Regions from separate parts of the Allobosea rubneri genome, predicted to be linked through region 3. Evidence: predicted binding sites of a transcription regulator. Region 3 holds the regulator's gene; each other region holds the start of a gene.
The links. Region 3 encodes PhoB, which activates phosphate uptake and scavenging genes when phosphate is short. Its sites were predicted from a motif close to TGTCATNNANCTGTCAT; they were not measured.
Positions count from the first base shown of each region.

Region 1 (10,155 bases), on a different contig from region 3:
GACGAGGCCGCCTGCGCCGTCGCGAGATTGCCGCCCGCCGAGCCGTTGTTCTCGACGACCAGCGACTGGCCGAGCCGCTCGCCGACGCCCTGGGCGACGAGCCGCGCGATCGCATCGGTGCCGCCGCCGGCGGCATAGGGCACGAGCAGCCGCATCGGCCGCTCGGGGAAGACCGCCTGCGCGGCCGCGGCCTCAGACAGGCAGGTGCCGGCCGCGAGGCTCGCCATTAAGGTACAGAATTGACGGCGCGTCGTGGTCATGGCTGCGATTTCCTCCCGTTTCCGCCCTCTCTGCAAGCGCGAACATCGCGTTGGCGGGGACGATTACGTTTCCTTCGAAGATGCGGCGCGCGGTCCGAATGAGGCTCGCACGCACGATCTCGCCGGCTTCGTCCAGCGCGAGATCAACCTGGATGGTGCCGCTCGGATGCTCGATCGTGACGAGCGAACCCGGATGCGGCGAAAGCACGTCCTGGGCGACGCTGCCGGCGAGCCTGCTCGCCGCGGCGATGCAGAGCGCTCCGGTCACGGCATGGCTGCGATGGCAGCGGTCCGGCGTGAAATAGCGCGATGTCAGGCTGCCGCCGCGGCGGGCGGGCGAAAGCAGCCCGATCTTGGGCAGGACATGGCCGGCGACATCGCCGAGGCCCATACGCCGGCCAGCTTCGCGGCGGATCGTTTCGAGACGCGCCAGCAGATAGTCATCGGCATCGAGTTCGGCCGGCGTTTCGTCGCCCGCAAGACCGAAGTCGACAGCCCGCAGCAGCAGCATCGGCGTAGCGTAGTCGACCAGGGTGACCGGGACGCCGTCGATGGTCTCGCGGACCTTGCCGCTCGGCAGCAGCGCGCCGGTCTTGGAACCGACGGCGCGCAGGAAGTTGAGCTTCACCGCGGCCGCCGTGCCGGCGACGCCGTCGATGGCGGTCGTACCGTCATATTCGACGATGCCACCGGGGGTGTTGACCAGGGCCTCGACCAGCGCACCGGTATTGCTGTTGTAGACGCGTACCGGCGTCTCGCCTTCCCTGGCGGGGACCAGCCCGGCCTCGATCGCGAAGGGACCGACGGCGGCGAGCATGTTGCCGCAGTTCGGACCGAGATCGACCAGCGCGCGGTCGACCGCGACCTGAGCGAAGAGATAATCGACATCGGCGTCGGCCCGGGCCGAGCGACTGACGATCGCAACCTTGCTGGTCAGCGAGTTGCCGCCGCCGAGCCCGTCGAGCTGCAGCATATGCGGCGAGCCCATCACCGCGAGCAGGACGCCGGCGCGAGCTGCCGGCTCCGCCGGCAGATCGGTTGCGAGGAAGAACGGGCCGCGCGAGGTGCCGCCGCGCATCAGCACGCAGGGAATGCGCAGGGGCTTGGCGTGCTGAAGCTGGAAGGGAGCGGACAAGGGCGAGCCCCGGCAATTGCGACGCCTCTGTCATCCCAAATCCGATAACCGCTGTGAAATGCAGAGATCGACGCTATTGATACGTGATGAGCATCAATTTCGAAGCACTGGACCTGCGCGCCTTCGTCGCCGTGGTCGAGCTCGGCGGCTTCCACCGGGCGGCCGAAGCCCTGAACATGTCGCAGCCGGCGCTGAGCCGGCGGATCCAGCGGCTCGAAGCGGCGGTCGGCGCCGCCCTGCTCGAGCGGACGACGCGACGCGTGGCGCTGACCATGGTGGGGCGCGAGATGCTGCCCCTGGTCCGTCGCATGCTCGACGAATTCGACACCTCGATCTTCGCGATGCGCGATCTCGGCAGCCGACGCGCCGGGCAGATCGCGCTGGCCTGCATCCCCACCGCGGCCTTCTACTTCCTGCCCTCGGTGATCGCGCGCTTCAGCGAGCAATACCCCAACATCCGCTTCCGGATCCTCGATCTCTCGGCGAATGACGGGCTCGAGGCGGTGGCGCGCGGCGAGGTCGAATTCGGCATCAATCTGCTCGGCGGCTCGGATGCCGAACTCACCTTCGAGCCGTTGCTGGAGGACCCGTTCGTGCTGGCCTGCCGACGCGACCATGCACTCGCCGACCGGCCTGCTCTGGCCTGGACTGATCTCGAGGGCCATCCGCTGGTCACGGTCAGCCGGGCGAGCGGCAATCGCGCCATCCTGGATTCAGCCCTGGTCAAGGTCGGGGTCAGGCTCGACTGGTCGTTCGAGGTCACCCACCTCTCGACCTCGCTTGGCCTGGTCGAGGCCGGGCTCGGCATCTCGGTGCTGCCGCGGCTGGCGACGCCCGGCCAGAATCACCCGACCATCGCGACGCGGGCGATCCGCGATCCCGAGATCTCGCGCACGATCGGCGTGGTCAGGCGGCGCGGCGTCAGGCTGGCGCCGGCCGCCGAGCGTTTCCTCGAAATGCTGCTCGGGACCTGGCGCGGCCCCGTGCCGGCCCCAGCGTGACCTGCCTCAGCCGAAGACCCAGAGCCCGGCGAGCCCGGCCGAACCGACGACGATCCGCCACCAGGCGAAGGGCGTGAAGCCACGCTTCGAGACGAAGTCGAGGAAGGAGCGGACGACGATCAGCGCCGAGATGAAGGCGGTGACGAAGCCGATGCCGATCAGCAGCGTGTCGCTGGCAGTGAGCTCCTTGTAGTTCTTCATCAGATCGTAGGTGAAGGCGCCGGCCATGGTCGGCATCGCCAGGAAGAAGGAGAATTCCGCGGCAGCGCGCTTGTCCGCCCCGAGCAGCATCGCGCCGACAATGGTCGAGCCCGAGCGCGAGACGCCCGGGATCATGGCGAGGCACTGGATCAGGCCGATCTTGAAATACATCGCCAGCGGAAAGGCGGTGGCGTCATGATGCTTCACCTCGAGCTCCAGCTCGTCGACGACGAGCAGGACCAGCCCGCCGGCGATCAAGGTTGTGCAGACCAGGAAGGGGTTGAACAGCACGCCCTTGATGAAGCCATGGGCGAGCGCGCCGATCACCGCCGCCGGCAGGAAGGCGACGAGCACGCCGAGCACGAAGCGGCGCGCCGCCGGGTCGGTGCGCAGGCGCAGGGCGATGTCGAGCAAACGGCGGAAATAGACCAAGAGGATCGCCAGGATCGCGCCGAGTTGGACCAAAATCTCGAAGGATTTGCCCTTGGATTCGAAGCCGAGGAAATGGCCGAGCAGGAGCAGGTGTCCGGTCGAGGAGACCGGCAGAAATTCGGTCAGCCCCTCGACGACGCCGAGGATGGCGGCCACCAACAGGTCACTCATCGGAAGGTCCTTCTCAGCCGGCAGGCGCGGCGCAACCATGCGGCGCCGCGGGCGTTAAAGCTATGGCGCAGGCTCTTTGCGAATTGGTTACCAATTGGCGAAGGAAAAGCGCCGATTCCGCCGCATAGCCGATAGCCGGGTTGTTAGCCACCGCAGCCGAGCCTATACGGATTTTGCCTCCGCAAGGCCCGCGACCGCGCTTCAGGTCGCATTTCCAGCCCAATTCTCCGTTTCAAGCAACCGATGGCCACGCTTCATCATTATCCGCTCTGTCCCCATTCGCGCTTCGTCCGGCTGGTGCTGGGCGAGTTCGGCCTCGATGCCGCAATGGTCGAGGAGCGGATATGGGAGCGCCGTCGCGAGTTCCTGGAGCTCAATCCGGCCGGCACAACGCCTGTCCTGCGCGAGGATAGCGGGCTCGTCATCCCCGGCGCCGGGCCGATCGCCGAATATCTCGACGAGACGCGCGGACTAGCCCTCGGCGAGCGCCGCCTCCTGCCGGAGGGCCCGGGCGAGCGCATCGAGGTGCGCCGGCTGCTCGACTGGTTCAACATCAAGTTCAACGAGGAAATCACCGCTCCGCTCGTGCTGGAGAAGGTGATGAAGCGCTTCATGAGCCGCGACGAGGGCGGCGGACCGCCGGAAATGAGCGCGATCCGTGCCGCCCGCGGCAATGTCCGCTATCATCTGCGCTATATCGCCTGGCTGACGGCAAAGCGGAACTGGCTCGCAGGCTCGGTTCTGAGCTATGCCGATCTCGCCGCCGCGGCGCATCTCTCCTGCGTCGACTATCTCGGCGACGTGCCCTGGGAAGAGGACGAGGCCGCCCGCGCATGGTACGCCATGATAAAGTCCAGACCGAGCTTCCGGCCGCTGCTCAGCGACCGGATTCCGGGCATGGCGCCGGCAGCCCATTACGACGACCTGGACTTCTGAGCGGCGAGAAGCTTAAGGCCATCGTGCTGGCCCGGGCGGAAAGCGAGGGCTTTTCGGCGGTGCGCGTCGCCTCCGTCGATTCGATCCCGCAAGCGCCGGCGCGCCTCGCCGGCTGGCTCGACGCCGGCAACCATGGCGACATGGCATGGATGACCGAACGCACCGCCGAGCGCGCCGCGCCGGGCGTGCTCTGGCCCGAGGCCCGCTCCGTCGTGATGCTCGGCATGAGCTATGCCGGTGAAGGCGATCCGCTCGCAGTGCTGGGACAGCGCGACCGCGGCGCGATCTCGCTCTATGCCCGAAGGCGCGACTATCACGACGTCATCAAGGGCAAGCTGAAGAGCGTCGCCGGCGTGCTCGCGGCGCGCGGCGAGGTCGACGTCAAGGTCTTCGTCGACACCGCCCCGGTGATGGAGAAGCCGTTGGCGGAAGCCGCCGGGCTCGGCTGGCAGGGCAAGCACACCGTGCTGGTCTCGCGCACGCACGGCTCCTGGCTCTTCCTGGGAGCAATCTACACCACCGCCGAACTGCCGCCCGACGCGCCCGAGCGCGACCATTGCGGCTCCTGCACGCGCTGCCTCGACATCTGCCCGACCGCCGCCTTCCCCGCCCCCTACCAGCTCGATGCCCGACGTTGCATCGCCTATCTGACGATCGAGCATCAGGGCCATATCGACACCGAGTTCCGCGAGGGTATCGGCAACCGCATCTTCGGCTGCGACGATTGCCTCGTAGTCTGCCCTTGGAACAAGTTCGCTCAGGCGGCGCAGGAAACCCGCCTCGCGCTCAGGGATGAGCTCGACGCTCTGCCGCTCGCCGAACTCGCCATGCTGGACGATGCCACCTTCCGGAAGCTCTTTGCCGGCACGCCGGTGAAGCGGACCGGCCGCGACCGCTTCATCCGCAACGTGCTGATCGCGATCGGCAACAGCGGCGAGCCGGCCTTGGCGGCGAGTGCCGAGGCGCTCATCGACGACCCCTCGCCGCTGGTGCGGGCGATGGCGGCCTGGGCGCTGCTGCGCCTCGCCCCGGAGCGGGCAGCGGCACTCGCGCCGGGCAGGCTCGCCTGCGAGCCCGATGCCGATGTCCGGGCCGAATGGGCAAATCCCGATCTCAGAAAGCTGGAACCTGCATGAAGCTCGTCATCCTCGGCCTCGGCTATTCTGCCGGCTTCTTCGCGCGCGCCGCGCTGGCGCAAGGCTGGGAGGTCACCGGCACGGTGCGCTCGGCCGAGAAGGCAGCGAGCCTCAGCCGCGACGGGCTGCGCACGCTCGTCTTCGGCGGCTTCGCGGTGTCCTCGCCTCTGGCCGCCGCGCTGGCGGAAGCCGATGCCGTGCTCGTCTCGGTCCAGCCCGACGAGGAGGGCGATCCCGTACTGCGGACGCTGGCCGACAGGCTCGCGGCGGCCCCCAATCTGCGCTGGATCGGCTATCTCTCGACGATCGGCGTCTATGGCGACCATGGTGGCGCCTGGATCGACGAGACTGCCGAAGCGCGGCCGACCAGTCGGCGCTCGCGCCAGCGCCTCGACATCGAGCAGGGCTGGCTCGCCCTCGGTGAGCGCAGCGGCAAGCCGGTGCAGATCTTCCGGCTCTCCGGCATCTATGGACCCGGCCGCAACGCCATCACCAAATTGCGCGCCGGCACTGCCAACCGGCTGATCAAGCCCGGCCAGGTCTTCAACCGCATCCATGTCGACGACATCGCCCGGGTGCTGCTGGCCTCGCTGGGCAAGCCGCAGCCCGGGGCGATCTACAACGTCACCGACGATGAGCCGGCGCCGCCGCAGGACGTGATCAGCTTCGCCGCCGAACTCGCCGGGCTGGCGCCACCGCCTGAAACGCCCTTCGACTCCGCCAAGCTCTCGCCAATGGCGGCAAGCTTCTATGGCGAGAACAAGCGGGTCTCGAACGCGCTGGTGAAACGCGAACTCGGCTACGGCTTCCGTTATCCGGAGTACCGCCAGGCGCTGCGCGACCTCGCGGCGAACGGCGAATAGAATCGCCTCAGGCGGCGTAGCGCCCGGCCTCGCCGTCGAGATAATCGAGATAGCGCTGGTCGATCGAGGCCACCGGCACGATCACCAGCACGTCGGTCGTGCCGAACTGGCGGTCGATCACGGCGCCGGCGCCGAAGCGGGCGCCGAGGCGCAGATAGCCCTTCACCAGCGGCGGCAGGCTCTTCAGCGCAGCCTTGGCGTCGACCATGCCGGCAGGCAGACGGTCCATCGCCACATAACGCTCCGGCTTGGCGACGACGCGCCATTCGCCCTGAGCGGTGGCGTGATGGTGCAGGAAGGAGAGCGGCAGCGCCAGCGTATCGGGGTCGACGCCGTCGAAGCTGGCGCAGCCGAACATGGCGTCGATGCGGTGGTGGCGGACATAGGCCCAGATGCCGTGCCAGAGCAGCTCCACCGTCTTCTTGGTGCGGTAGGGCTTGAGCACGCAGGAACGGCCGAGTTCAAGGAAGCGCAACTGGGGATGGCGCGCGATCATCGGCTCGATGTCGAATTCCGACTGGCTGTAGAAGCCGCCGAGCCGCCAGGCCGCCTGCTCGCGCATCAGCCGGTAGGTGCCGACGACCTTGGGCTTTATGCCGCCGAAGCGGCCCCGCGCGGCGTGATCTATGACCAGGAGATGGTCGCAGGAGGCATCGAACCGGTCGGCATCGCGCCGGAACATGCGCGAGACGACATCGGGCTTCGCCGACATCTCCTGGTAGAAGACACGGTAACGCAGGCGCTGCGCCCGCCAGATTTCGCGCGGGCCGCGCGCCAGACGGACCTCGAGCGAGCCCGAGCGGCCGAGTGTCCCCGACAGCGCATCGGGGCCGGGATAGGAGAAGACGCTGCGCTGCCTGGCGCCGGCCATCAGCCCGAAAGGCGAGAAGCGGCCGCGCTGCGGCAAGGCTCCCGGCTTCTGCTTTGCCGGCTGGCGGAGACCTAGGAGAACGTCGAACGCCATTTGCGGTCTTATCCCTGTGAGGCCTCGGCTAGGCGCATGACACCACTGCGCCGAACGTCTAACGGGATCGCGACAGAACTACGACAGAGATATGACCAAGAGATAGCCGATCGCCGGCGCGATGGCGACCCCCCTTTGCGACATCGCCCGGCGCGGTCGATAGTCTCAGGCGGAGCGCGCGGACGTCTTTGCCGCGCTGGCAAGCTTCTCGACCCAGGCGCGCAAGGCGTCGCGCGAAAGCGGCTTAGCCAGACAATCATCCATGCCGCCCGCGAGTGCGGCGCGCCGGTCCTCGTCGGAGGTGTTCGCTGTCACCGCCAGGATCGGCAGGCGGGCGGCCCCCCGCGCACGTTCCGCCGCACGGATGCGACGAGCCACGGCGATGCCGTCGAGGACCGGCATCCGGATATCGAGCAAGGCAAGATCGAAGGCCGGCCGCTGCCCGGCGAGAGCTGCCTCGGCCAGGCGTATCGCCTCACTGCCATCACGCGCCCAGGTCGGCACACAGCCAAAATGCTCCAGCGTCCGCGTCACCAGCAGCGCGTTGATCTCATTGTCCTCCGCGACCAGCACCTGTAGCCCGTTCGCGAGCGCTGGCGTCGCCACAGGGTTGGCCGTGGCCGCGGTCTCCGGCGGGCGCCGTGTCCCCCCGAGGCGCTCCTGCAGCGAGCGGGCGCGAACCGGCTTGACCAGGAAGCCGGTGAACCCTGCCGTAAAGGGCGAGCCGTAGCCGCGGCGTTCCGCCGGCGACAGCATGATGACGATCTCGGCGACGCCTGCTTGCCTTGCCGCCTCGGCCAGCCCCTCGACATCACCGCCGGGCAATGCCCGGTCGACCAGTACCGCCGTCAGCGCGGCGTCCTCTTTCAGTCGGGCGAGCGCGGCCAGCCGATCAACAGCGAGGATGACGGTGGCGCCGTGACGCCGGGCCAGCTCGGCGAGATGGCCGGCGCTGAAGGGGGCTCCGGAGGCGACCAGCAGACGCTTGCCGCGCCAGTCCGGCCCTTCGGTTGCAGGGGCTGCCTCTGCAACCGCACGAAGCGGCAGGCCCAGCCTGAAGGTCGCGCCCTGCCCCAACGTGCTTTCAACCTGAATCGTGCCGCCCATCGCCGCTGCCAGCCGGCGCGCAATGGCGAGCCCGAGCCCTGTACCGCCCGTCGTCGGCACGCCCGCGGATTCGACCTGTTCAAATTCCTCGAAAATGCTCTCGAGACGCTCGGCGGGAATGCCGGGGCCGGTATCGGCGACCGCGACGAGGATCGCCTCGCCATTGCGCTCCGCCCGGATGCCGACTCCGCCGTGTTCGGTGAACTTCACGGCATTGCCGACGAGATTGAGCAGGATCTGGCGCAGGCGCTCGGCGTCACCGCGGATGAACTGCGGCAGGTCGGCGGCGAGCAGGGCCGAAACCTCGATGCCCTTGGCCTGGGCGCGCGGCGCCATCAGTTCGGTCACGTCCTCGATCAGCAGAGCGAGATCGAAGGGATCGTCCGCCAGTTCGAGCTTTCCGGCTTCGACCTTGGCGAAGTCGAGGATGCCGTCGACCAGGCCGAGCAGCGCCTCGCCCGAAGTGCGCAGCGCCCGGACATAGGTCGCCTGCTCCGGCTCGAGCCTGGTGTCGCCGAGCAGGTCGGCCATGCCGAGAATGCCGTTGAGCGGGGTTCGGAACTCGTGGCTGACCGTGGCGAGGAAGCGCGACTTGGCGGCACTCGCCTCCTCCGCCCGGCTGCGCGCCTCCTCGAGCGCGCGCTCGCCGGCGATGCGGGCGCTGATGTCGCGACCTACTCGCTGCAGCACGGCCTGCCCCGCCGCGACCGGAACGACGGTCTCGACCCAGGAAATCCAGCGCTCGCCGGCCTCGGTCTCGATGCACTCGTCGAAGATGCGGACGCCGTCCGCCAAGGCCTGGGCTGGCCGGGTGATGCGGACCTGCGGCCGATGCAAGCTGCCGACTGCCGCATTCTCGTCGAGGCCGAGCAGCGCCGCATAGGCGGCATTGGCATAGACGATCCGGCCCTCGCTGCGGCGGACGATCAGATCGCCCTGCGCCTCGATCAGGCTGCGATAGCGCTCCTCGCTATCGGCCAGTTCCCAGAGCCGGTCGTTCAGGCGCTCGACATCGCCGGCGATCGCCGCGGCCTGGCGCACGACGCGCCCCCGCTCGCGCAGCAACCAGAGAGCCGCGACGCCGCTGAGCACGGCGAGCAGCGAGGTTGCGACTGCGACGACAACAGGCAAGGCAGGCCAGGACTCCATGAACACCGATATAGCAGGGCCATGTTGAAGAAAGGTTCGCGCCAAAGCCCCGGATTGCGGCGGGTTCGAACGATTTCGTTAACCTTTTGGCATGGATGGGCGATCAGGCCGCCTGCGCCGCCTGATCGATCCGCGAGCGATAGGACAGCGCCTCGGCGAGATGGATGCGCCCGACCTTTTCCTCACCGTCGAGATCGGCGAGGGTGCGGGCGACCTTGAGCACGCGGTGGTAGCCGCGCGCCGTCAGCCGCATCGCCTCGGCCGCGCTGCGCAGCAGGGCGAGCCCGGCTGCATCGGGCCGCGCAACCTCGTCTAGCGCCGAAGACGGGCAGCCGGCATTGCTGGTGACACCTTCGAGCCCGAGCCGTTCGAAGCGTGCGACTTGGCGTGCCCGGGCCTGCGCCACCCGCACCGCGACCTCGGCCGAGCCTTCGGCGGCGGCGGGCAGGATCAGGTCCGAAGCCGTGACCGCCGGCACGTCGATGGTGATGTCGATGCGGTCGAGCATCGGGCCGGAGATGCCGGCCTGGTACTGGGCCATGCAGCGCTCGTTCGGCTGGCGGCGGCAGGCGAAGCCGGGCTCTGTCGCCTTGCCACAGCGGCAGGGGTTCATCGCCGCGACCAATTGGAACCGCGCCGGATAGACGGCGCGGTGGTTAGCCCGCGAGATCAGCACCTCGCCGGTCTCCATGGGCTGGCGCAGCGCGTCGAGCGCCTGCGGCTGGAACTCCGGCAACTCGTCGAGGAAGAGAACGCCATGATGCGCGAGCGAGACCTCGCCCGGCGTCGCCTTGATGCCG
Region 1 covers NZ_JAWDID010000001.1:102,666-112,820, forward strand. Annotated here, with positions in the region: gene RKE40_RS00495 (Bug family tripartite tricarboxylate transporter substrate binding protein) at 1-260, opposite strand, end outside; gene RKE40_RS00500 (4-oxalomesaconate tautomerase) at 193-1,395, opposite strand; gene RKE40_RS00505 (LysR family transcriptional regulator) at 1,482-2,396, shown strand; gene RKE40_RS00510 (undecaprenyl-diphosphate phosphatase) at 2,403-3,200, opposite strand; gene RKE40_RS00515 (glutathione S-transferase family protein) at 3,444-4,136, shown strand; gene queG (tRNA epoxyqueuosine(34) reductase QueG) at 4,034-5,272, shown strand; gene RKE40_RS00525 (SDR family oxidoreductase) at 5,269-6,135, shown strand; gene olsB (l-ornithine N(alpha)-acyltransferase) at 6,143-7,099, opposite strand; gene RKE40_RS00535 (ATP-binding protein) at 7,265-9,337, opposite strand; partial or broken gene RKE40_RS00540 (YifB family Mg chelatase-like AAA ATPase) at 9,459-10,155, opposite strand, start outside.
Region 1: olsB (l-ornithine N(alpha)-acyltransferase) is a predicted target of PhoB. The motif match lies at 7,169-7,185, and genes of this name have one in related genera.

Region 2 (10,155 bases), on a different contig from region 3:
ACCGCCTTCTCGAAGGCCTTCTTGATGGGGTCGGTGACGTCCTTGGAGAAGGAAGTGACGACGGTGACCTTGCCGGCGAGCGCCTGTGCGACGGCGATGGTCGCGAACGATGCGCTCAGCGACAGACCGAGGGTGGCCGCCAGCGCGGCCCTGCGATTGAGCATGGTTTCCTCCAGGACAGTTTCTTCAGCTCGACGTCGAGGCCGATGCGTCCTGGACAGCAACTGCGATGCCAACCATGGGCATCGTTGAAATCATTCGGGAATCCGACGGGATGTTACCGGATGGGCGCAATTCCGGGGTTACTCCGGTAACCTGCCGGCGGGGCCGATGGGTCAGCTCGGTAACATGAGCGCGGTGGCCCGAGCCCGGTAACCTGGTCGCTCAGTCGGCGAGTGCGGCGGAGCCGCCGAGCCCGTAGCGCCGCATTTTCAGGTAGAGCGTCTTGCGGGTGATGCCGAGGGCTGCGGCGGTGATGCCGATGCGCCCGCCATGACGCTTCAGCGCGGCGCCGATCACCTCCGCCTCCGCCAGCGCGACCTCCTCCTCCAGCGTCCGCTCGACACCGCCGGGCGCGGAGACAGTGGCATCCTCGAACTCCTCGTCCATGCCGAGCAGGCTGCGTTCGGCGGCATTGCGCAATTCGCGGACATTGCCGGGCCAGTCCTGCCGCGAAAGGCGCTGCAGGAGATCGCGCCCGAGCGGCGGCGCGGAGCGGCCGACGCGCGCTGCCGCCAGCGCCAGGAAGTGCCGGAACAGCATCGGGATGTCCTCGCGCCGGTCGCGCAGCGGCGGCAGGCGCAAGGTCACGACATTGAGCCGGTAGACCAGGTCCTCGCGGAAGCCTCCCGCCTTGGCGAGGGCAGCGAGGTCGGCCTTGGTCGCAGCGACGATGCGGATGTCGACGGCGATCTCGCGATTGGAGCCAAGTCGCTCGATGCGGCGCTCCTGCAACGCCCGAAGCAGCCGGACCTGCGCGGCCATCGGCATGGATTCGATCTCGTCGAGGAAGAGCGTGCCGCCGCTGGCATGCTCGATCTTGCCGATCCGGCGCTCGCGGGCGCCGGTGAAGGCGCCGGCCTCGTGGCCGAAGAGCTCACTCTCGATCATGGTCTCGGGGATGGCGCCGCAGTTCACGGCGACGAAGCGGCCGGCGCCGCGTTTGCCGAGATCGTGCAGGGCGCGCGCCGCGACCTCCTTGCCGGTTCCGGTCTCGCCGAAGAGCAGCACGTCAGTGTCGGCGTCGGCGAGCAGCGCGAGCCGGCCGCGCAGCTTGGCGATGGCCGGCGAACTGCCGACCAGCCGGGCGGCCCAGGGGTCCTCGGGCGTGACGCCGGCGCGCAGCGAGCGGTTCTCGATGATCAGCCGGCGATACTCGCTGGCGCGCCTCACCGTCTCGATCAGCAGCACGGGGTCGGCCGGCTTCTCGACGAAATCCCAGGCGCCGTCGCGGATCGCCTTCACCGCCATCGGCACGTCCGCATGGCCGGTGATCAGGACGACCGGAATCTCGGCGTCGATCGCGGTCACCGCCGCCAGCAGCCCGAAGCCGTCGCGGCCGGGCATGCGGACATCGCTGACGAGGACGGCTGCGCTGTCGCGGTTGAGCAGTGCGAGTGCAGCATCGCCGGAGCGCTTGGCGACGACCTCGAAACCATCGAGCTCCAGCGTCAGACGCCAGGCTTCGAGAACCTCGGCGTCGTCATCGACGAGGATGACCTTCGGGGCGCTCATACGTTCGTATCCAATGGGGCCATGACATGGGTGGTCGTGCCCTCGAGCGTGATCAGGAAACGCGTGCCCTTCGGCCCTGTTTCCGCCACGGCGAGGGTGCCGCCCAAATCCTTGATGATGTTGTAGGAAAGCGAGAGGCCGAGGCCGAGGCCGGAGCCGACCGGCTTGGTCGTGAAGAACGGGTCGAAGATCCGCTCCAGATGCGGGCGGTCGATGCCGGGGCCGCTATCCTCGACCCAGAGCTCGACGCTGCGGCCACGCCGCTGCGCGCCGATCGTCAGCGTCGCGCCAGGGCGACCGGCGACGGCGTCGAGCGCGTTGGCGACGAGGTTGACCAGCACCTGCTCCAGCCGGATTTCCTCGGCGTGGACGTACAGCCGGCTCGACGGCAGTTCGCGCTTCAGCGTCACGCCTTCGGCCTCGAGCCTTGGTTCGAACAGTGAGAGCGCGGTTTCGAAGACCTCGCCGACCTCGACCGGGGCGAGCACGACACCGGGCTTGCGGGCGAAGCGCCGCAGATGCGCGATCAGCTCGGCGGCGCGGGTCGTCAGCGCCTGGATCCGGGCGAGGGCCTGGCGGGCATCGTCCGGCCGGTCGCGTTCGAGCAGCAGCGCACCGTTATGGGCATGCGAGCGGATCGCGGCGAGCGGCTGGTTGAGCTCATGGCTGAGCCCCGCCGCCATTTGCCCGAGGGCCGCGAGCTTGGCGGCCTGGATCAGGTCGTCGCGCGTCTGGCGGAAGACCGCGAGCGCACGGGCGAGATCGCCGAGCTCGTCATTGCCGGCCTTGGGCAGGACGGCGGAGGACTGGCCGCTGGCGATGCTGGTTGCGGCCTCGGTCAAGACGCGCAGCCGCGCCACGAGGTGGCGGCGGACATAGAACCAGCCGATCAGCAGTGCGCCGAGCAGCGAGGCGGCGGCGATCGCCAGCAGCAGATTGCGCCCAAGCAGGATCGCCTCGGCCGAGCGCTCGGCGGCGGCCTTCGCCACGGCCTCGGTGCGCTGGACTTCCTGAGAGACAAGCGCGCCGAGCTCGGTGACGAGGCGCCGGCTCTCGAAGATCAGCCGCTGCGCGTCGGCCAGCGCGGCCAGTTCGGCCCGCTTGATCCCCGGCAGGCCGGCCGTCGTGTCGGCGAGGCCGATCAGGCGCTGGGTGATCTGCCGGACGGTGATGGTGTCGGCCCAGCCGGCGAGGGCCTTGGCTTCGACCTCGAGCTGGTCGACGGCTTCGCCGATGACATGGCCGGTCTGCTCCATGTCTTCGCGGGTTCGTACCGCGCCGAGGCGGCCGAAGAGCCCGACGATCAGGTTCGCCTGGGCGTTCAGCGTCATCAGGGCTTCGCTCTTGCGCGTCTCCTCGCGGATGGCGTTGGGACGGCCCGCTGCGGGGGCTTCGCTGCCCGCCTGCCCGAGCGCGGTCTCGATGTTGAAGCGGGCGTCGTCGGTCAGTGGCTCGATCTCGTCGAGCAAATCGGCCTGGAGCCAGCGCAACTCCTCGCCGATGGCCCGGTTGCGCTCGCCGAGCGGAAAACGGCGCTCGGAGACGGCGTCGATCGCCGCGAGATTGCCGCGGATCGCGGCCGCCACCGCCGACAAGGCCGGCACGTCGAAGCCGCCCAGCTTGCGCTCGGAGAGGACGCGGTCGAGCTCGTCCAGGCGCTCGCCGACCGCGCGCCGGCTGCGCTCATAGACGTCGCGTCGCTCGGCATTGGCGAGCTCCGGCACGGCCGAGATCACGCGCGCGCTGGCTTCGGAGAGCCGGGCCGCGGAGGCGAGGCCCGGCAGGTGGTCGCGGGCGATGGCGGCGAGTTCCTTGCTCAGCCGCTCATAGGAGATGACGCCGACGATGCCGGCGCCGACGGCGAACAGCCCGACCCCGAGGAAAGCGGCGATCAGGCGGCCGCCAATGCCGAAACGCCTGCCGGACCAGAAGCGTCTCACGGCCGCCCTCCGGCGAGCCCGTCTTCGCCGCCGGTCCAGCCGACGGCGGCAAGCCGCTCGGTCGCCCGGCGCAGAGCATCGGCAGCCTCCGCGGCATGGCTGGCGATGGCGCCGCGGATCTGTGCCTCGATCCGGGCCTGCGCTTCGGGTGCGGCGATGCCGCGCGGGACGCGCACGAGATTGCGGAAGCGCTCCGGCTGCTCCAGCTCGGCGGCGGTGACGGGCGGGCGGGTCAGCGCGGCGCGGGCCTGCGTCAGGAGCCGGGCGGTCTGCTCATCGGGATGGCTGAGCAGGGCAGCCTCCATCGCCTGGAGGCTGCGCCAGAGCCTTGCATGCTCGGCGCGGCGGAAGGTGATCCACTCGTCGAAGATGATGTTGACCAGCTCGTAGCGGCTGGCCGACAGGCCGGCATCGAAGCGGGTCTTGCTGAACAGGCCTGCAGTGTCCGAGAGATGCGGCGGCGTCTCGTCCGGCCCATAGGCGGCCGGGGAGACGGCGAGGCGGCCGATCTTGGGTTCGCGCAGCAGCCTCTGGCCTTCCGGCGACAGCACGAAGTCGACGAAGAGCTCGGCCTCCTTGGGATTGGGCGAGGTTGCGAGGCGTGCGATGCTGGCCGGCGCGAACAGGGTTTCCTCGGGCAGTACGAAGCGGTTGGCCTCACCTTCGGCGGCGCCGGAATCCGTCAGGAAATCGATGGAAATGCCGATGCCGAAGCGGCCGCGCGCGACGCCGGCGGTGACGCCGAAGCTGCGCGCGGTGAGCGTTGCGAGATTGCCGCCGATCGCCGACCAGAGTGCCCAGCCGCGCTCCCAGCCGAGCGATTGCAGCAATGCCTCGACCATCAGATGGGTGGTGCCGGACCGGGCCGGCGAGGTCAGGCCGATATGGCCGGCATAGGCGGGGGCGGCTAGATCCGACCAGTTGCGCGGTACCGGCAGATTGCGGGCGGCGAGATAGCCGGGATTGTAGACCAGTCCGTAGCCGGAAATGGCGAAACCGAGATAGCGGCCGGCGGGGTCGTTGACCGGGTAGCCGGCGATGGTCTCGGGCGCGCCGGTCGCGCGCGGCTGCAGCTGCGCCAGCAGCCCGGCCTGCTTCAGAAGCTCGAAGGCATCGGGCGCCGAGGCCCAGAACAGATCGGTCTCCGGCCGCTTCTGGGCGTGGATGTCGGCGAGCGCTGCGGTCGTCTTGCGCTGGACGATCTCGACAGCGATGTCGGGATGGCGGGCGCGGAAGGCGGTGCGGAACGGCTCGAAGAAGGACGGTGGGAACGAGGTGATGACCTGGACGCGGCGCGCCTCCGCCGGCCCGGCGGCGAGCCAGCCGAAGACGGAAAGGGCAAGCCAGAGAGAAAGGGCGCGGCGGCTCATCGAACCGTCATATAGCCGGGAAATCGGCCCGCATAGATCGGCAACGCGACCGCTCTGCGAGAGGAAGGGCCGCCGGCGGCGGCCCCTCGGTCGTCTGGCGCCGCCTCACTTCACATGCAGGAGGACCGCGCCTTCCAGGACGGTGGGAGCGCCGACGCCGGTATTGGCGGCGTGCTCCTTGATCCACTCCTTCGCCTTCTTGAGGCTCTCATCGGTGCCGGCCTTGTCCTTGCAGACCGTGACGGAGACCCCGCCATCGGCGGTGCGGATCAGCGCGTAGTTCGAGAAGCCCGTCACCGTCCGCATCAGCTTCTCGACGTCGGCCTTGCGCTTCTCGAGCAGGTCGAAAAGCTCCTTGGCGCCCTTGCCGGAATAGGTTCTGACGATCGCGTGCATGGCCAGTCCTCCCTTCAAGGCCCCGCCAGCCGCGACAGCTATGCGCCTCCGCGCAACGCTTGCCAATTCAAGATGACGCAAGGGAGGGTGCTTTGGCCCGGGCGGGCCTTGCTCCGGCGAGGTAGCCCATTCGCTCCGCACAGGGCGGCAAGGCGAAAGAACCGGTGAGACAGCGCAGCATGCAGTTGCGGCAGTCATGAAACTGTCACACAAGCTGCCGGCAATTCGGCTTGTTTTTCGCTGCGACGAGGGCAGCGAGGCTGGCCATGCGATCACGACGAGGTGCGCGGTGCTCGGCTGGTTCCAGAAGCTGCTTCCGAAAGAACCCAAGTTCTTCGATCTGTTCGAGGCGCATGCGGTCCCGCTGGTGGCCGGGGCGAAGGCGCTGGATGCGCTGCTCTCCGGGCGGATGCCGGTAGAGGCCGGCTGTGCCGAGATCTTCAAGCAGGAGGATCTGGCCGACGAGGTCGCCGGCGAGGTCATGCTGGAGACGGGGCGCAGCTTCATCACCCCGTTCGACCGCGGCGACATCGAAGAGCTGATCGGCTCGATGGACGATGCCATCGACCAGATGAAGAAGACCGCCAAGGCGATCGCGCTCTACGAGGTCGAGGCTTTCGAGCCCGGCATGGCCGAGCTCGGCGCGGTGATCGTGCAAGCTTCGGAGCGTGTCGCCGTCCTGCTGCCGATGCTGCGGGACATCAAGAAGCATGCGATCGCGATCGGAGCCCTCGCCAAGGAGATCGGCGCGATCGAGGAGCATTCCGACGAAATCCATGGCGACGGCCTGAAGGCGCTGTTCCGGGCGCATCGGGGCGGCGACGCCATGGGCTTCATCGTCGGTGCCGAGATCTACGACCATCTCGAAAAGGTGGTCGACCGGCTCGAGGACGTCGCCAAGCGGGTCAGCCGCATCGTCCTCGAACATCTCTAGGCGGCACGCGCCGTGGACCTTTCGAGCGTCGCCACCGCCCTGATCTTCCTGATCGCCGTCGCGCTACTGTTCGACTTCCTGAACGGCCTGCACGACGCAGCGAATTCGATCGCCACCATCGTCTCGACGCGGGTGCTGGCGCCGCAATGGGCGGTGTTCTGGGCCGCCTTCTTCAACTTCATCGCCTTCATGTTCTTCGGGCTGCACGTCGCCCAGACCGTCGGCTCGGGCATCATCCAGGCGGCGATCGTCGACGACCGGGTGATCTTCGGGGCGCTGACCGGCGCGATCGCCTGGAACGTGCTGACCTGGATCGCCGGCATTCCGTCGAGCTCCTCGCATGCGCTGATCGGCGGTCTCGTCGGGGCGGGGCTCGCCAAGGCGGGCTTCTCCTCGATCGTCTGGTGGGGGCTCGGCAAGACCTTCGTCGCGATCTTCATGTCGCCGGCGATCGGCTTCGCGCTGGCGCTGCTGCTCGTGCTGATCGTCTCCTGGAGCTTCCTCAAAGTCGCGCCGATCAAGGCCGACAGCACCTTCCGGGCCCTGCAATTCGTCTCCGCCTCGCTGTACTCGCTCGGCCATGGCGCCAATGACGCGCAGAAGACGATGGGCATCATCGCCGTGCTGCTGTTCTCGCACGGAATGATGGGCGACACCTTCTCGGTGCCGTTCTGGGTGGTGATCTCCTGCCAGGCGGCGATGGCGCTCGGCACGCTCTGCGGCGGCTGGCGCATCGTCCACACCATGGGCTCGAAGATCACCAGGCTGACGCCGCAGCAGGGCTTCTGCGCCGAGACCGGTGGGGCGATCACCCTGTTCATGGCAACCTATCTCGGCATCCCCGTCTCGACGACGCACACCATCACCGGCGCGATCATCGGCGTCGGCGCCGCTCGCCGGATGGCGGCGGTGCGCTGGGGCGTGGCGCGCGGCATCGTCTTCGCATGGATCGTGACGATGCCGGCGGCGGGCGCGATCTCGGCCGCGGCCTATTTCCTGTCTGGCTACTTCCTGACCGGGCGCTGAGGGCGGCGAGGCACCGCGAGCCTCAGGGCAGGTTCTCGCGCAGCACGATCTCGGTGCTCGGCCGGCTCGTGCCCTCGGTCGCAGGACGCCCGGCGCGCAGATTGGCGAAGATCGAGACGCAGGTCATCAGCGTCGCCTGTGGGTGCTGGGTGATCACCGCGTCCATGGTGCCGTCGATCAGCAGCGCCCGGGTGTCGGGCGTCAGGCCATGGCCGACGAAGACGACCTCATGCTGGCGCCCGGCCTCCTTCAGAGCCCGGCTGATGCCCTCGGCGGCGCCGCCGATATTGTAGATGCCGGCGAGGTCCGGATGCTGCGCCAGCAGGGTCTTGGTCTGCCGGTAGTTCTGGCCCTCGTCGTCATGGCCCTCGCGTAGGCCGACGACCTCGATCGCTGGATAAAGCTCCTGGAACAGGTGCAGGAAACCCATCTCGCGCTCCTCATGGGCGCGATAGCTCAGGCTGCCGGCGATCATCGCGACCTTGGCCGGGCGGCGGCCGATGAAGCGGGCGACAAGGTAACCGGCAGTTCGCCCGGCCGAGCGGTTGTCGAGCCCGACATAGGCGACGCGGCGGCTGTTGGCGATGTCGGAGATCAGCGTCACGGTCGGCACGCCGCGCTCGGCGAGGCCGTCGACCGCCTCGCGCACGGAAGGGTGCTCGAGCGCCATGAAGGCGATGCCGTCGACGTCGCGCGCCGACTGGCGCAGATGCTGGGCGAGGAGCTCGGGCTTGAAGCTCTCGATGTATTCGACCCTGGCGCGCATGTTGAACGAGGCGAGCTGGTCCTGCGCGCCGGCGATCTGTCGGCCGAGCAGGGTCAGGAAGCGATTGCTGCCGGCCGGCAGCAGGAAGGCGAGTTTAAGCGGCCGCAGCGCGCTGGCGGGGAGGGCGCCCTCCATGACGTAGCCGAGCTCGCCGGCCGCCTTGAGCACGCGCTGTACCGTCACCGCACGGACGCCGGGCCGCTGGTTCAGCACCCGGTCGACAGTCGCGGTCGAGACACCGGCGAGTTTCGCGACATCCTCGACACGGGCCATCTGGCGGCGCCGCGGTGCAGCATCCGGACCGGTGTCCTGGGCTTCCGCGAGCTTTGAGGTCGCGATGTTCATTCAATCAAAAACCATCACAGAATGAGCTTGATGACCATCAGACGTGATTTCTATCCTGAGTGCAAGACGCTCAAGAGCAATCAAATCGCATCAAGCGAAACTGGGAGGACATCATGACTGGACTGACCCGCCGCGCTGCGTTGCAAAGCCTTGCCGCCGTTCCCGCAGCTTCGCTGATCGGCATGCCGATGATCGCGCGGGCCGCCGAGATCGAGCTGAAATACGGTAACAACCTGCCGCTCAGCCACCCGCTCAACATTCGCGCCCAGCAGGCGGCGGAGCGTGTCGCCAAGGAGACCAACGGCCGGGTCGAGATCAAGATCTTCCCGAACAACCAGCTCGGCGGCGACACCGACATGCTGAGCCAGGTCCGCAATGGCGGCATCACCTTCTTCACGCCGTCGGCGCTGGTGATCGCGACGCTGGTCCCGGTCGCGGCGATCAATGCGGTCGGCTTCGCCTTCGCCGATTACGACCAGGTCTGGAAGGCGATGGACGGGCCGGTCGGCGCCCATGTCCGCGCCGCGATCGAGAAGGTGAACCTCTATGCCTTCGAGAAGATGTGGGACAACGGCTTTCGCCAGATGACGACCTCGGGCAAGCCGATCGAGCAGGCCGCCGACATGGCTTCGCTGAAGATTCGCGTGCCGGTTTCGCCGCTCTCGATCTCGATGTTCAAGGCGCTCGGCGCCGCCCCCGCCAGCCTGCAGTTCTCTGAGGTCTACTCGGCGCTGCAGACCAGGGTGGTCGACGCGCAGGAGAATCCGCTGCCGATCATCCAGGTCGCCAAGCTGTTCGAGGTGCAGAAGCACTGCGCGATTTCGAACCATATCTGGGACGGGTTCTGGTTCATCGCCAATGGCCGCGCCTGGCGCGGCCTGCCGCCCGACATCCAGAAGATCGTCGCCTCAGCCATCAACGATGCCGGTGTCGCGCAGCGCGGCGACATCAAGAGCCTGAACGAAACCGTGCAGGCCGATCTGCAGTCGAAGGGGCTTTCCTTCAACAAGACCAATCCGGACAGCTTCAGGGCCAAGCTGCGCGAAGGCGGGTTCTACAAGGAATGGCAGGAGCGCTTCGGCGCCGAGGCCTGGGGTCTGCTCGAAGGCGCGGTCGGCAAGCTCGCTTGAGCGAGCCGACCCATCGGATCAAGGTCATCCCGGGCCTCCCCGTGATCCCTGGGATGACCACGAATAGGTAAGAAGGAAATCGCCATGGCCGGGCACATCGCCTTGATGCCGACGCAGGCCATGCCTGCGACGGGCCTCGGACGCTTCGTCGGCCGGCTCGACCATGCGATCGGCTCGCTGGTCGAGGCGATCGCGGCCGTGCTCGTCCTTGCCGAGATCGTCATCCTCGGCGCTGGCGTCACCGCCCGCTACGCCTTCCACGCCCCGCTGGTCTGGTCGGACGAACTGGCGTCGATCCTGTTCCTCTGGCTTTCCATGCTCGGCGCGGTCGTCGCGCTCCGGCGCGGCGAGCATATGCGGATGACCGGCCTCGTCTCCCGCGTCGGGCCGCAGGCGCGCATCCTGCTGGAAGCGCTCGCGATCACTGCCGCGATCGCCTTCCTGGTGATGATCCTGCCGGATGCGCTGGACTATGCCGAGGAGGAGCGCTTCATCGTTACGCCGGCGCTGGAGA
Region 2 covers NZ_JAWDID010000003.1:209,883-220,037, reverse strand. Annotated here, with positions in the region: gene RKE40_RS03880 (ABC transporter substrate-binding protein) at 1-164, opposite strand, end outside; gene RKE40_RS03875 (sigma-54-dependent transcriptional regulator) at 385-1,734, opposite strand; gene RKE40_RS03870 (ATP-binding protein) at 1,731-3,674, opposite strand; gene RKE40_RS03865 (ABC transporter substrate-binding protein) at 3,671-5,044, opposite strand; gene RKE40_RS03860 (hypothetical protein) at 5,150-5,440, opposite strand; gene RKE40_RS03855 (DUF47 domain-containing protein) at 5,730-6,374, shown strand; gene RKE40_RS03850 (inorganic phosphate transporter) at 6,387-7,400, shown strand; gene RKE40_RS03845 (LacI family DNA-binding transcriptional regulator) at 7,423-8,511, opposite strand; gene RKE40_RS03840 (TRAP transporter substrate-binding protein) at 8,625-9,641, shown strand; gene RKE40_RS03835 (TRAP transporter large permease) at 9,726-10,155, shown strand, end outside.
Region 2: RKE40_RS03855 (DUF47 domain-containing protein) is a predicted target of PhoB. The motif match lies at 5,633-5,649, and genes of this name have one in related genera.

Region 3 (10,155 bases):
AGCTCGCGCTGGTGATGCGCGACCCCGACATGATCGACGCGATCGATCAGGTTTCGCGTCAGGGTGGCCGCCGCGCCATTGAGCTGATCGAGCGGGTGCCGATCGAGCGCACCTTCCGCATCCACATCGCCGCGCTGGCCGGCCAGGGCGAGCGCCGCGCCGTCCTGCTGACCTTCGAGGATCTCAGCGAGCAGCGCCTGACCGAGCGCATGCGCGTCGACTTCGTCGCCAATGCCAGCCATGAATTGCGCACCCCGCTCGCCTCGGTGCTCGGCTTCATCGAGACGCTGCAGGGCCCGGCCCGCAACGACGAGAAGGCGCGCGAGCGCTTCCTGCAGATCATGCGCCAGCAGGCCCTGCGCATGGCGCGGCTGGTCGACGACCTGCTCTCGCTCTCGCGCATCGAGCTCAAGGCGCATCTGGCGCCACAGACCCCGGTCGATCTCGGCGAGATCGCCCGCACGATCCTCGACGCGCTGGTGCTGATGGCGCGCGAGCGCGACGTCACCCTGAGGCTCGATCTGGCACCGCGGCCGGTCGTGGTGGCGGGAGACCGCGACGAATTGCTGCGGCTGATGGAGAACCTCGTCGAGAACGCGATCAAGTACGGCAAGCCCGGCGGCGAGGTCGCGATCAGGATCGAGGGCGGCGCGGAGGCTTCGTTCAGCGTTCGCGACGATGGCCCGGGCATCGCGGCCGAGCATCTGCCGCGCCTGACCGAGCGCTTCTACCGCGTCGACAACGCTGCCAGCCGGGAGGCCGGCGGCACCGGGCTCGGCCTCGCCATCGTCAAGCACATCGTGCTGCGCCATCGTGGCCGGCTGACGATCGAGAGCGTCGTCGGCGAGGGCGCGACCTTCCGCGCGATACTGCCGCTGCTGGCCGAGGTAGGCCGTTAACGAAATGTGACGGCTGCCGCTGCGGCTTGATGACGATCTGTCATCTGGCTGTCATATCGACGGTGTTTTTGCGCGCCGCGACACCTTGCGACCCAGAGAGGACATCTCATGCGCAAACTTCTCATTCTCGCGGCCGCGGCTGTCGGGATCTCCGGCGCCGCCCAGGCTGCCGATATCACCGGCGCCGGCGCGACCTTCCCCTTCCCGATCTACGCCAAATGGGCCGAGGCCTATAAGAAGGAGACCAATATCGGTCTCAACTACCAGTCGATCGGCTCGGGTGGCGGCATCCGCCAGATCAAGGCCAAGACGGTCGCCTTCGGCGCCACCGATGCCCCGCTCAAGGGCGAGGACCTGACCAAGGACGGCCTGATCCAGTTCCCGACCGTGATGGGCGGCGTCGTTCCCGCGATCAACGTCCCCGGCATCGAGGCCGGCAAGCTGAAGCTGACCGGCCCGCTGATCGCCGAGATCTATCTCGGCACGATCAAGAAGTGGAACGATCCCAAGATCGCCGCGCTGAACCCCGGCCTGACCCTGCCCGAGGCCAATATCAGCCCGGTCTACCGCTCCGACGGCTCGGGCACGACCTTCGTCTGGACCGATTATCTCTCGCGTGTCTCGCCGGAGTGGAAGTCGAAGATCGGCACCAACACCGCCGTGCAGTGGCCGGTCGGCATCGGCGGCAAGGGCAATGAGGGCGTCTCCGCCTCGGTCAAGCAGGTCGCCAACTCGATCGGCTATGTCGAGTACGCCTACGCCAAGCAGAACAAGCTCGCCCATGCGCTCGTCCAGAACGCCGAGGGCAACTTCCCGGCTCCGGACGACAAGTCCTTCCAGGCTGCCGCCGCCAATGCCAACTGGAACGAGGCTCCCGGCTTCGGCATCTCGCTGAACAACCAGAAGGGCGCGCAGGCCTGGCCGATCACCTCCGCCACCTTCCTGCTGATCCATGCCAAGCCGGAGAAGCCGGAAGAGACCCAGGCGGCGCTGAAGTTCGTCGACTGGGCCTACAAGAGCGGCGACCAGCTGGCGCTCGACCTCGACTACGTGCCGCTGCCGGCGAACGTCAAGGACCAGGTCCGCAACGCCTGGAAGGGCGTCACCGACCCGGCCGGCAAGCCGATCTTCTGATCGCCCTGCGACCACGCTAAAGGAAGGGGCCGGTTCCGGCCCCTTCGACCCGCCTGAAACCGACCGGAGTTTCTTCGATGGCTGCCGTGACTGACCAGATGGCATCGGGATTGCCCGCCATCCGCAGGACCCCGAAAGGCACCTTCGACCTCGTCTTCCGCAATGCCAGCTTCCTGGCGGCGCTGTTCGTGCTGGTCCTGCTCGCCGGGATCATCGGCGCCATGGTGGCCGGCGGCTGGCCGGCCTTCCGCGAATTCGGCTTCAGCTTCCTGACCTCGAGCGTCTGGGACACCCAGAACGATCAGTACGGCGCCTTCCCGGCGATCGTCGGCACCTTGTCGACCGCGCTGATCGCCCTCGTCGTCGGCGTGCCGCTCTCGCTCGGCATCGCCGTCTTCCTGACCCAGCTCGCTCCGCCCTGGTTCAAGCGGCCGGTCTCGACCGCGATCGAGCTGCTCGCCGCCGTGCCCTCGATCATCTACGGCATGTGGGGGCTCTTCGTCTTCGTGCCGCTCTTTGCGGCCTATGTGCAGATCCCGCTCTCGAACATCGTCGAGGGCATGCCGATCGTCGGCACCATCCTGTACTCGCGCTCGCCCTCGGGCCTCGGCATCCTGACCGCCGGCATCATCCTGGCGTTCATGATCATCCCGTTCATCGCCTCGATCACCCGCGACATGCTCGAGCAGATCCCCTCGGTGCTGCGCGAGAGCGCCTACGGCATCGGCGCGACGACCTGGGAGGTCGTCCGCCACGTGCTGGTGCCGCAGGCCGGCGTCTCGATCATCGGCGCGATCATGCTCGGCCTCGGCCGCGCGCTTGGCGAGACCATGGCGGTGACCTTCGTCGTCGGCAACGCCAACCGGCTCTCGGCCTCGGTGATGGACCCCGGCTCGACCATCGCCTCGCGCATCGCCAACGAGTTCAACGAGGCGCTCGGCCTTCAGCTCCACGCGCTGATCGCGCTCGGCTGCATCCTGTTCTTCGTCACCTTCGTCGTCCTCGTCATCGCGCGCATCCTGGTCGCGCGCGTCAAGTCGTTCTGAGGAAGCGCAAGCCATGAACTCGACGCCTCCTTCCGCCTCCGCCGCGCCTGCGATGGTGATGACCCCCGAAGTCCCGTGGGGCCGCGTGCGCCCGGCGCGCCGCAATGCCGACCGGCTGATGAAGATCATCGCCACGGCGTTCACCCTCGTCGCCATCACCGTGCTGTTCTGGATCCTCGGCATGCTGGTGGTGAAGGGCATTGGCGGCCTCTCGGCCGGCACCTTCACGCAGATCACGCCCGGTCCCGGCTCCGAGGGCGGCGGCCTCGCCAACGCCATTGTCGGCTCGGCCGTGCTGACCTTCCTCGGCATCGCGCTGGCGACGCCGATCGGCGTGCTCGCCGGCACCTATCTCGCCGAATACGGCCGCGGCTCGAAGCTCGCCAACCTGATCCGCTTCATCAACGACATCCTGCTCTCGGCGCCCTCGATCCTGATCGGCCTGTTCGTCTACGTCATCCTGGTCGAGCCCTTCCGCGGCTATTCCGGCTGGGCGGGCGGCGTCGCGCTCGGCATCATCGCGATCCCGGTCATCGTGCGCACCACCGAGGACATGCTCCGCCTCGTCCCGGCGCCGCTGCGCGAAGCCGGCTCGGCCCTCGGCGCCCCGCCCTCGGTGGTCATCACCGCGATCACCTGGCGGGCCGCGAAGTCCGGCATGGTCACCGGCATCCTGCTGGCGCTGGCCCGCATTGCCGGCGAGACCGCGCCGCTGCTCTTCACCGCGCTGAACAACAATTTCTGGTTCTCGCCGACGCTGGTCGGCGGCGTCTCCAACCTGCCCGTGACGATCTATCAGTTCGCCTCGGCTCCTTACGAGAACTGGCAGCAGCTCGCCTGGGCCGGTTCGCTGATCATCACCGTCTCGATCCTTTTGCTCTCGCTTATCGCCCGGCGCATCGTGCGCGGCGGCAAGTGAGCACCACGTCCGATCGGAAGGAACATGTCGATGCTCTCGACCCTGGAACTCAGCCCGCAGGTCCTCGACGCCCAGGCGCCGATCCGGATCGCGGTGAAGAACCTCGATTTCTACTATGGCGAGCACAAGGCGCTGAAGAACGTCAATCTCAGCTTCCGTGACCGCCACGTCACCGCGCTGATCGGCCCCTCCGGCTGCGGCAAGTCGACCCTGCTGCGCATCTTCAACCGGATCTACTCGCTCTATCCGGAGCAGCGCGCCACCGGCGAGGTGCTGCTCGACGGCCGCAACGTCATCTCCAACGATGTCGACGTCAACGAGCTGCGCTCGCGCATCGGCATGGTCTTCCAGAAGCCGACGCCCTTCCCGATGTCGATCTACGACAATGTCGCCTTCGGCATCCGCCTCTACGAGAAGCCGCCGAAGTCGGAGCTCGACGACCGCGTCGAGGGTGCGCTGCGCCGCTCCGCTCTCTGGGACGAGGTCAAGGACAAGCTGAAGAGCTCCGGCATGGGCCTCTCCGGCGGCCAGCAGCAGCGCCTCTGCATCGCCCGCACCATCGCCCAGAAGCCCGAGGTCATCCTGTTCGACGAACCGACCTCGGCGCTCGATCCGATCTCGACCGGTAAGATCGAGGATCTGCTGGAGCAGCTGAAGAGCGACTTCACCATCGTCATCGTCACCCACAACATGCAGCAGGCGGCGCGCGTCTCGCAGTACACCGCCTTCATGTATCTCGGCGAGGTCGTCGAGTTCGACGCGACCAACACCATCTTCATGAACCCCAACAAGAAGCAGACGCAGGACTACGTCACCGGCCGCTTTGGCTGACGCCCGCAAGTCCGCTCGCTCCCGCCACAGGATCCGCCCCGATGTCCGATCATATCGTCCGTTCCTATGATGCCGACCTCGAAGGGCTGCGCCGCAGCCTGGCCGAGATGGGCGGCATGTCCGAGCGCATGCTCGGCGATTCCACCGTGGCGCTGGTGCGCCGCGACACCGCGCTGGCGCAGAAGGTGATCACGGCCGACCAGCGGCTCGACAACCTCCAGCGCGATGTCGAGGAAAAGGCGGTGCTGACCATCGCCCGCCGTCAGCCGCTCGCCAACGATCTGCGCGAGCTGATCTCGGCGATCCGCATCGCCGCCGACATCGAGCGCGTCGGCGATCTCGCCAAGAACATCGCCAAGCGCGCCGTCGCGATCTCCGGCCAGTTCTCGCCGCCGCACCGCGCCGTGGTCGGGCTCGAGCATATGAGCCGCCTGGTGCAGGCTCAGCTCAAGGACGTGCTCGACGCCTATGCCGCCAGCAACGAGCAGAAGGCGATGGAGGTCTGGCGCCGCGACGACGAGATCGACGCGCTCTACACCTCGCTCTTCCGCGAGCTCCTGACCTATATGATGGAAGATCCGCGCAACATCACCTTCTGCACGCATCTCCTGTTCTGCGCCAAGAACGTCGAGCGCATCGGCGACCACACCACCAACATCGCCGAGACGATCCATTACCTGATCACCGGCCAGTCGGTGGAGGAGAGCCGTCCCAAGCTCGACACCACCAACATCCTGGTCGACCTGCCCGCAGCCAATGGCTGAGCGGACGGGCGCCTGAGCGGAGGCCGGACATGCCTGCACGCATCCTGATCGTTGAGGACGAAGAGCCGCTGACCCTGCTGCTCCGCTATAATCTCGAAGCCGAGGGCTTCGAGGTCGACAGCGTCGCGCGCGGCGACGACGCCGAGCTGCATCTGCGCGATCATACGCCCGATCTCGTCCTGCTCGACTGGATGTTGCCCGGCCTTTCCGGCATCGAGCTCTGCCGGCGCCTGCGCGCCCGCCGCGACACCGAGCGCGTGCCGATCATCATGCTGACGGCGCGCGGCGAGGAGACCGAGCGGGTGCGCGGCCTCGCCACCGGCGCCGACGATTATGTCGTCAAGCCGTTCTCGCTGCCGGAGCTGATCGCCCGCATCCAGGCGCTGCTGCGCCGGGTCAAGCCCGGCCATGTCGTCGGCATGCTGACCGCCGGCGATCTCGAGCTCGATCGGACGACGCGGCGGGTGCGCCGCGGCGGCGCCGAGCTGCATCTCGGCCCGACCGAGTTCCGCCTGCTCGAATTCCTGATGCAGGCCCCGGGCCGGGTCTATTCGCGGGCCCAGCTGCTCGACGCCGTCTGGGGGCGCGACGTCTATATCGACGAGCGCACCGTCGACGTGCATGTCGGGCGCCTGCGCAAGGCGATCACCCCCGACGACGCCAAGGACCCGCTGCGCACCGTGCGCGGTGCCGGCTACGCCTTCGACGAGACCTTCGCCCGCGGCTGAGGCTTCAGCGCGGCGCGGCGACAATCACCGCCGCGCCCGCGAGACACAGCACCGCCCCAGCCAGATCGAAGCGATCCGGCGGGACCTTCTCGACCAGCCACATCCAACCCAGTGACGCGACGATGTAGATCCCGCCATAGGCGGCAAAGGCGCGCCCGGCGGCGGCGCTGTCGATCAGCGTCAGGAGCCAGGCGAAGAGCGCCAGGGCGAGGAGCCCCGGCAACAGCCACCAGGCCGATTTGCCGAGCTTGAGCCAGGCCCAGAACGAGAAGCAGCCGGCGATTTCGGCCAAGGCGGCGCCGAGATAGATCGCGAAACCGGTCATGGCGCTTCGGCCAGCCGGGCAAAGACCGGGCGGTAGGCTTCAGAGGCCAGCGGCGACAGAGCGCGGGCATCGGCGAAGGCGAACCAGCGGATCTCGCTATGCTCGTCATTGGCGATAGCCGGATCGCCGCCATCCCAGCCTGTGACGCTGAACAGATGCCACAGGGCCGGCGAGACGCCGTCGCTCTCCGTCGTCTCGATCGTGGTGAAGTGCGCGAATGTGGTCGGCGTGATGCCGATCTCCTCCTGCAATTCGCGGATCAGGGCCTGATCGGCCGTTTCGCCGGGCTCGACATGCCCGCCGATCGTGTCCCAGCAGGATGGCCGGTTCCGGCGATGCGATGCCCTCAGCCCGAGCAGTACGCGTCCGCCCCGGATCGGCAGGGCGCAGGCATATTCGACAGGGCCCGCGGTTTCGTCGGTGCGCATCGGCGTCTCTCCCACCAATAGAAAAGCCGGCCCGAAGGCCGGCTTTGATGGCTCGATCGGTTCCTGCCGGATCAGGCGCGCACCTTGCGGTCGCGGCGCCGATCCGTTGCCGGCTGGTAGGCGATGCGGGCGTGATAGCCGCAATAGGGCATGCCGGTCAGCGAGCGGCCGCCGCAGAAGCGGAACTCAGGCGAGGTCGGGTCGCCCATCGGCCAGCGGCACATATACTCGCGCAGGTCCATGATGGTGACGCGCTCGGAGAACGGGATCACCACCTCCTCGGCGGGCGCCGGGACGTGCTCGGCTTCCGGCTCCGCCTCGATCTCCGGGACGAATTGCGGGGCGAGCGCGGTGTTGCCGCGGGTCATGCCGCCACCGCCCGCAGCCGGGCTGGCCATCGGATGCGCCGGCGGACGGGTGGCGGGCTTGCGCGGGCGCGGCGCGGCCGAGCCGGGATTCTTGGCGCGGCCCGAAAGGCCGAGACGGTGGACCTTGCCGATGACAGCATTGCGGGTGACGTTGCCGAGTTCGCCGGCGATCTGGCTGGCGCTCAGCCCGTCATTCCAGAGCTTCTTGAGCAGTTCGACGCGTTCGTCGGTCCAGGCTCCAGCTTCGCTCATCGATTTCACCTGTCTTCGTCATGCCTTGCCGATAGCGGGCGAGGCATAGGGAAAGATCATGGCGGAATCCGATATCGGCAGCGTCCGTCGGAGAACGGAAACCGCTACGCTCGGAACTGACGATACTGGAGACGCCGCACGAGATGTCGTATCTGACAAAGGGGACCATACAAGATGGCTTGACTCGCCCACAAGAGTCGTCGAATCGGAAATCGGCTTTTCCCCAGACAAACCTTCGATCCCGCAGCCGGGTGAGTCTATTTGGCAACGCTGCGGCGCCCGGCCGGAATTGACAGTGCCGGACCGCTTTTGCATAGTCTTCTCAATGCGGCCGCCCTTGGGGCGGCGCTTATGTTTTGAGCGATCCGGACTTTCGAGCGATGCGGCTGACGGCGCGACGAGAAAACGGGAAAGGCCTGCGACGATAACGTCGCCGCGGGGTCGCATCGTGCTGGCAGATTGCCGCCGGGCCCCGAACTACCGCTTCACACCCCGGCGCCCAGCGCTTTCCGTTAAGTTCCGTCGCGAGGACCTCGCTCCATGAGCTCCGCTTCCGTTTCCGCCAATTCCTCTGTTCTGCTGCCGACCTATGCGCGCGCACCTGTCGCCTTCGAGCGCGGCGAAGGCGCCTGGGCGATCACTGCCGACGGCCAGCGCTATCTCGATTTCGGCGCCGGCATCGCCGTCAATGCGCTCGGCCACGCCCATCCGCATCTGGTCAAGGCGCTGACCGAGCAGGCCCAGCGCATCTGGCACACCTCCAACCTGTACAGCATGCCGGATGGCGAGAAGCTCGCCCGCCGGCTCTGCGAGGCGACCTTCGCCGAACGCGTCTTCTTCACCAATTCGGGCGCCGAGGCGAACGAGTGCGCGATCAAGATGGCGCGCAAATATCATGCGGCGCAGGGCCACCCCGAGCGCTACCGCATCGTCACCTTCGAAGGCGCCTTCCATGGCCGCACGCTGGCGACCATCGCCGCCGGCGGTCAGCAGAAGTACATCGACGGCTTCGGCCCCAAGGTCGACGGCTTCGACCAGGTGCCCTTCGATGACGAGAAGGCGCTGCGGGCCGCGATCACGCCGGAGACGGCCGCGCTGATGATCGAGCCGATCCAGGGCGAGGGCGGCCTGCGCTCGGTGCCGATGCGCTTCCTCAAGCTGCTGCGCGAGCTCTGCGACGAGCACGGCCTGCTCCTGATCTTCGACGAGATTCAGACCGGCGTCGGCCGCACCGGAAAATTCTTCGCCTATGAGCATAACGGCGTCGCGCCAGACATCATGGCGATCGCCAAGGGCATTGGCGGGGGCTTCCCGATGGGCGCCTGCCTCGCCACCGAGGCGGCCGCGGCCGGCATGGTTCTCGGCACGCATGGCACGACCTTCGGCGGCAATCCGCTGGCCATGGCGGTCGGCAATGCTGTGCTCGACGTCATCCTCGAGCCCGGCTTCATCGAGCGCGTCGCCCAGGTCAGCCTGCGGCTGAAGCAGTCGCTGGCCGAGCTCAAGGACAAGCATCCCGACGTGATCGAGGAGATTCGCGGCCAGGGTCTGATGCTCGGTCTGAAGCTGCGCACCCCGAACACCGATTTCGTCGCCGAGGCGCGGGCCGCCGGTCTTCTCGTCGTCGCCGCCGGCGACAATGTCGTGCGCCTGCTGCCGCCGCTAATCATCGGCGACGCGGAGGTCTCCGAGGCGCTCGCCCGGCTCGACAAGGCGGCCAGCGCCGTCGAGGCGACGCTGGCCCGGCCGGCGGCGGAATGAGCATGGGGACTCCAGTGCGTCACTTTCTCGATCTCTCGGATTTTTCCGCCGGGGAACTCCGGGCCATTCTCAAGGCGGGCGAGGAGATCAAGACCCGCCGGCGTACCCCCGCCGCTGCCGGCGATCGCCTGCTCGAGGGCAAGGTCATCGCGATGATCTTCGAGCAGCCGTCGCTGCGCACCCGCGTCTCCTTCGATGTCGGCATTCGTGAGCTCGGCGGTTCTCCGATGATGGTGACCGGTCAGGAGATCGAGCTCGGCGAGCGCGAGACCATTGCCGACACCGCCCGCGTGCTGTCGCGCTATGTCGACGCCATCATGATCCGCATGCTCGACCATGATTCCGTGGTCGAGATGGCGAAATACGCAACCGTCCCGGTGATCAACGGCCTGACCAAGCGCCAGCATCCCTGCCAGGTCATGGCCGACGTCATGACCTTCGAGGAGCGCAAGGGGCCGATCAAGGGCAAGCGCATCGCCTGGACCGGCGACACCAACAACGTCCTGACTTCCTGGGTGCATGCCGCCGGCCGGCTCGATTTCGAGCTCGCCATCGCGACGCCGGAAGAGCTGGCGCCGCCGCCGGCGCTGATCGACTGGGCCCGCAAGCAGGGTGCCAAGCTCTCCCTGACGACGCGGCCGGAGGCCGCCGTCGAAGGCGCCGACTGCGTCATCACCGATTGCTGGGTCTCGATGGGCGA
Region 3 covers NZ_JAWDID010000068.1:12,391-22,545, forward strand. Annotated here, with positions in the region: gene RKE40_RS26255 (ATP-binding protein) at 1-899, shown strand, start outside; gene pstS (phosphate ABC transporter substrate-binding protein PstS) at 1,008-2,033, shown strand; gene pstC (phosphate ABC transporter permease subunit PstC) at 2,111-3,079, shown strand; gene pstA (phosphate ABC transporter permease PstA) at 3,093-3,998, shown strand; gene pstB (phosphate ABC transporter ATP-binding protein PstB) at 4,023-4,829, shown strand; gene phoU (phosphate signaling complex protein PhoU) at 4,871-5,593, shown strand; gene phoB (phosphate regulon transcriptional regulator PhoB) at 5,623-6,321, shown strand; gene RKE40_RS26290 (YnfA family protein) at 6,326-6,646, opposite strand; gene RKE40_RS26295 (NUDIX hydrolase) at 6,643-7,074, opposite strand; gene RKE40_RS26300 (GcrA family cell cycle regulator) at 7,146-7,694, opposite strand; gene RKE40_RS26305 (aspartate aminotransferase family protein) at 8,235-9,455, shown strand; gene argF (ornithine carbamoyltransferase) at 9,458-10,155, shown strand, end outside.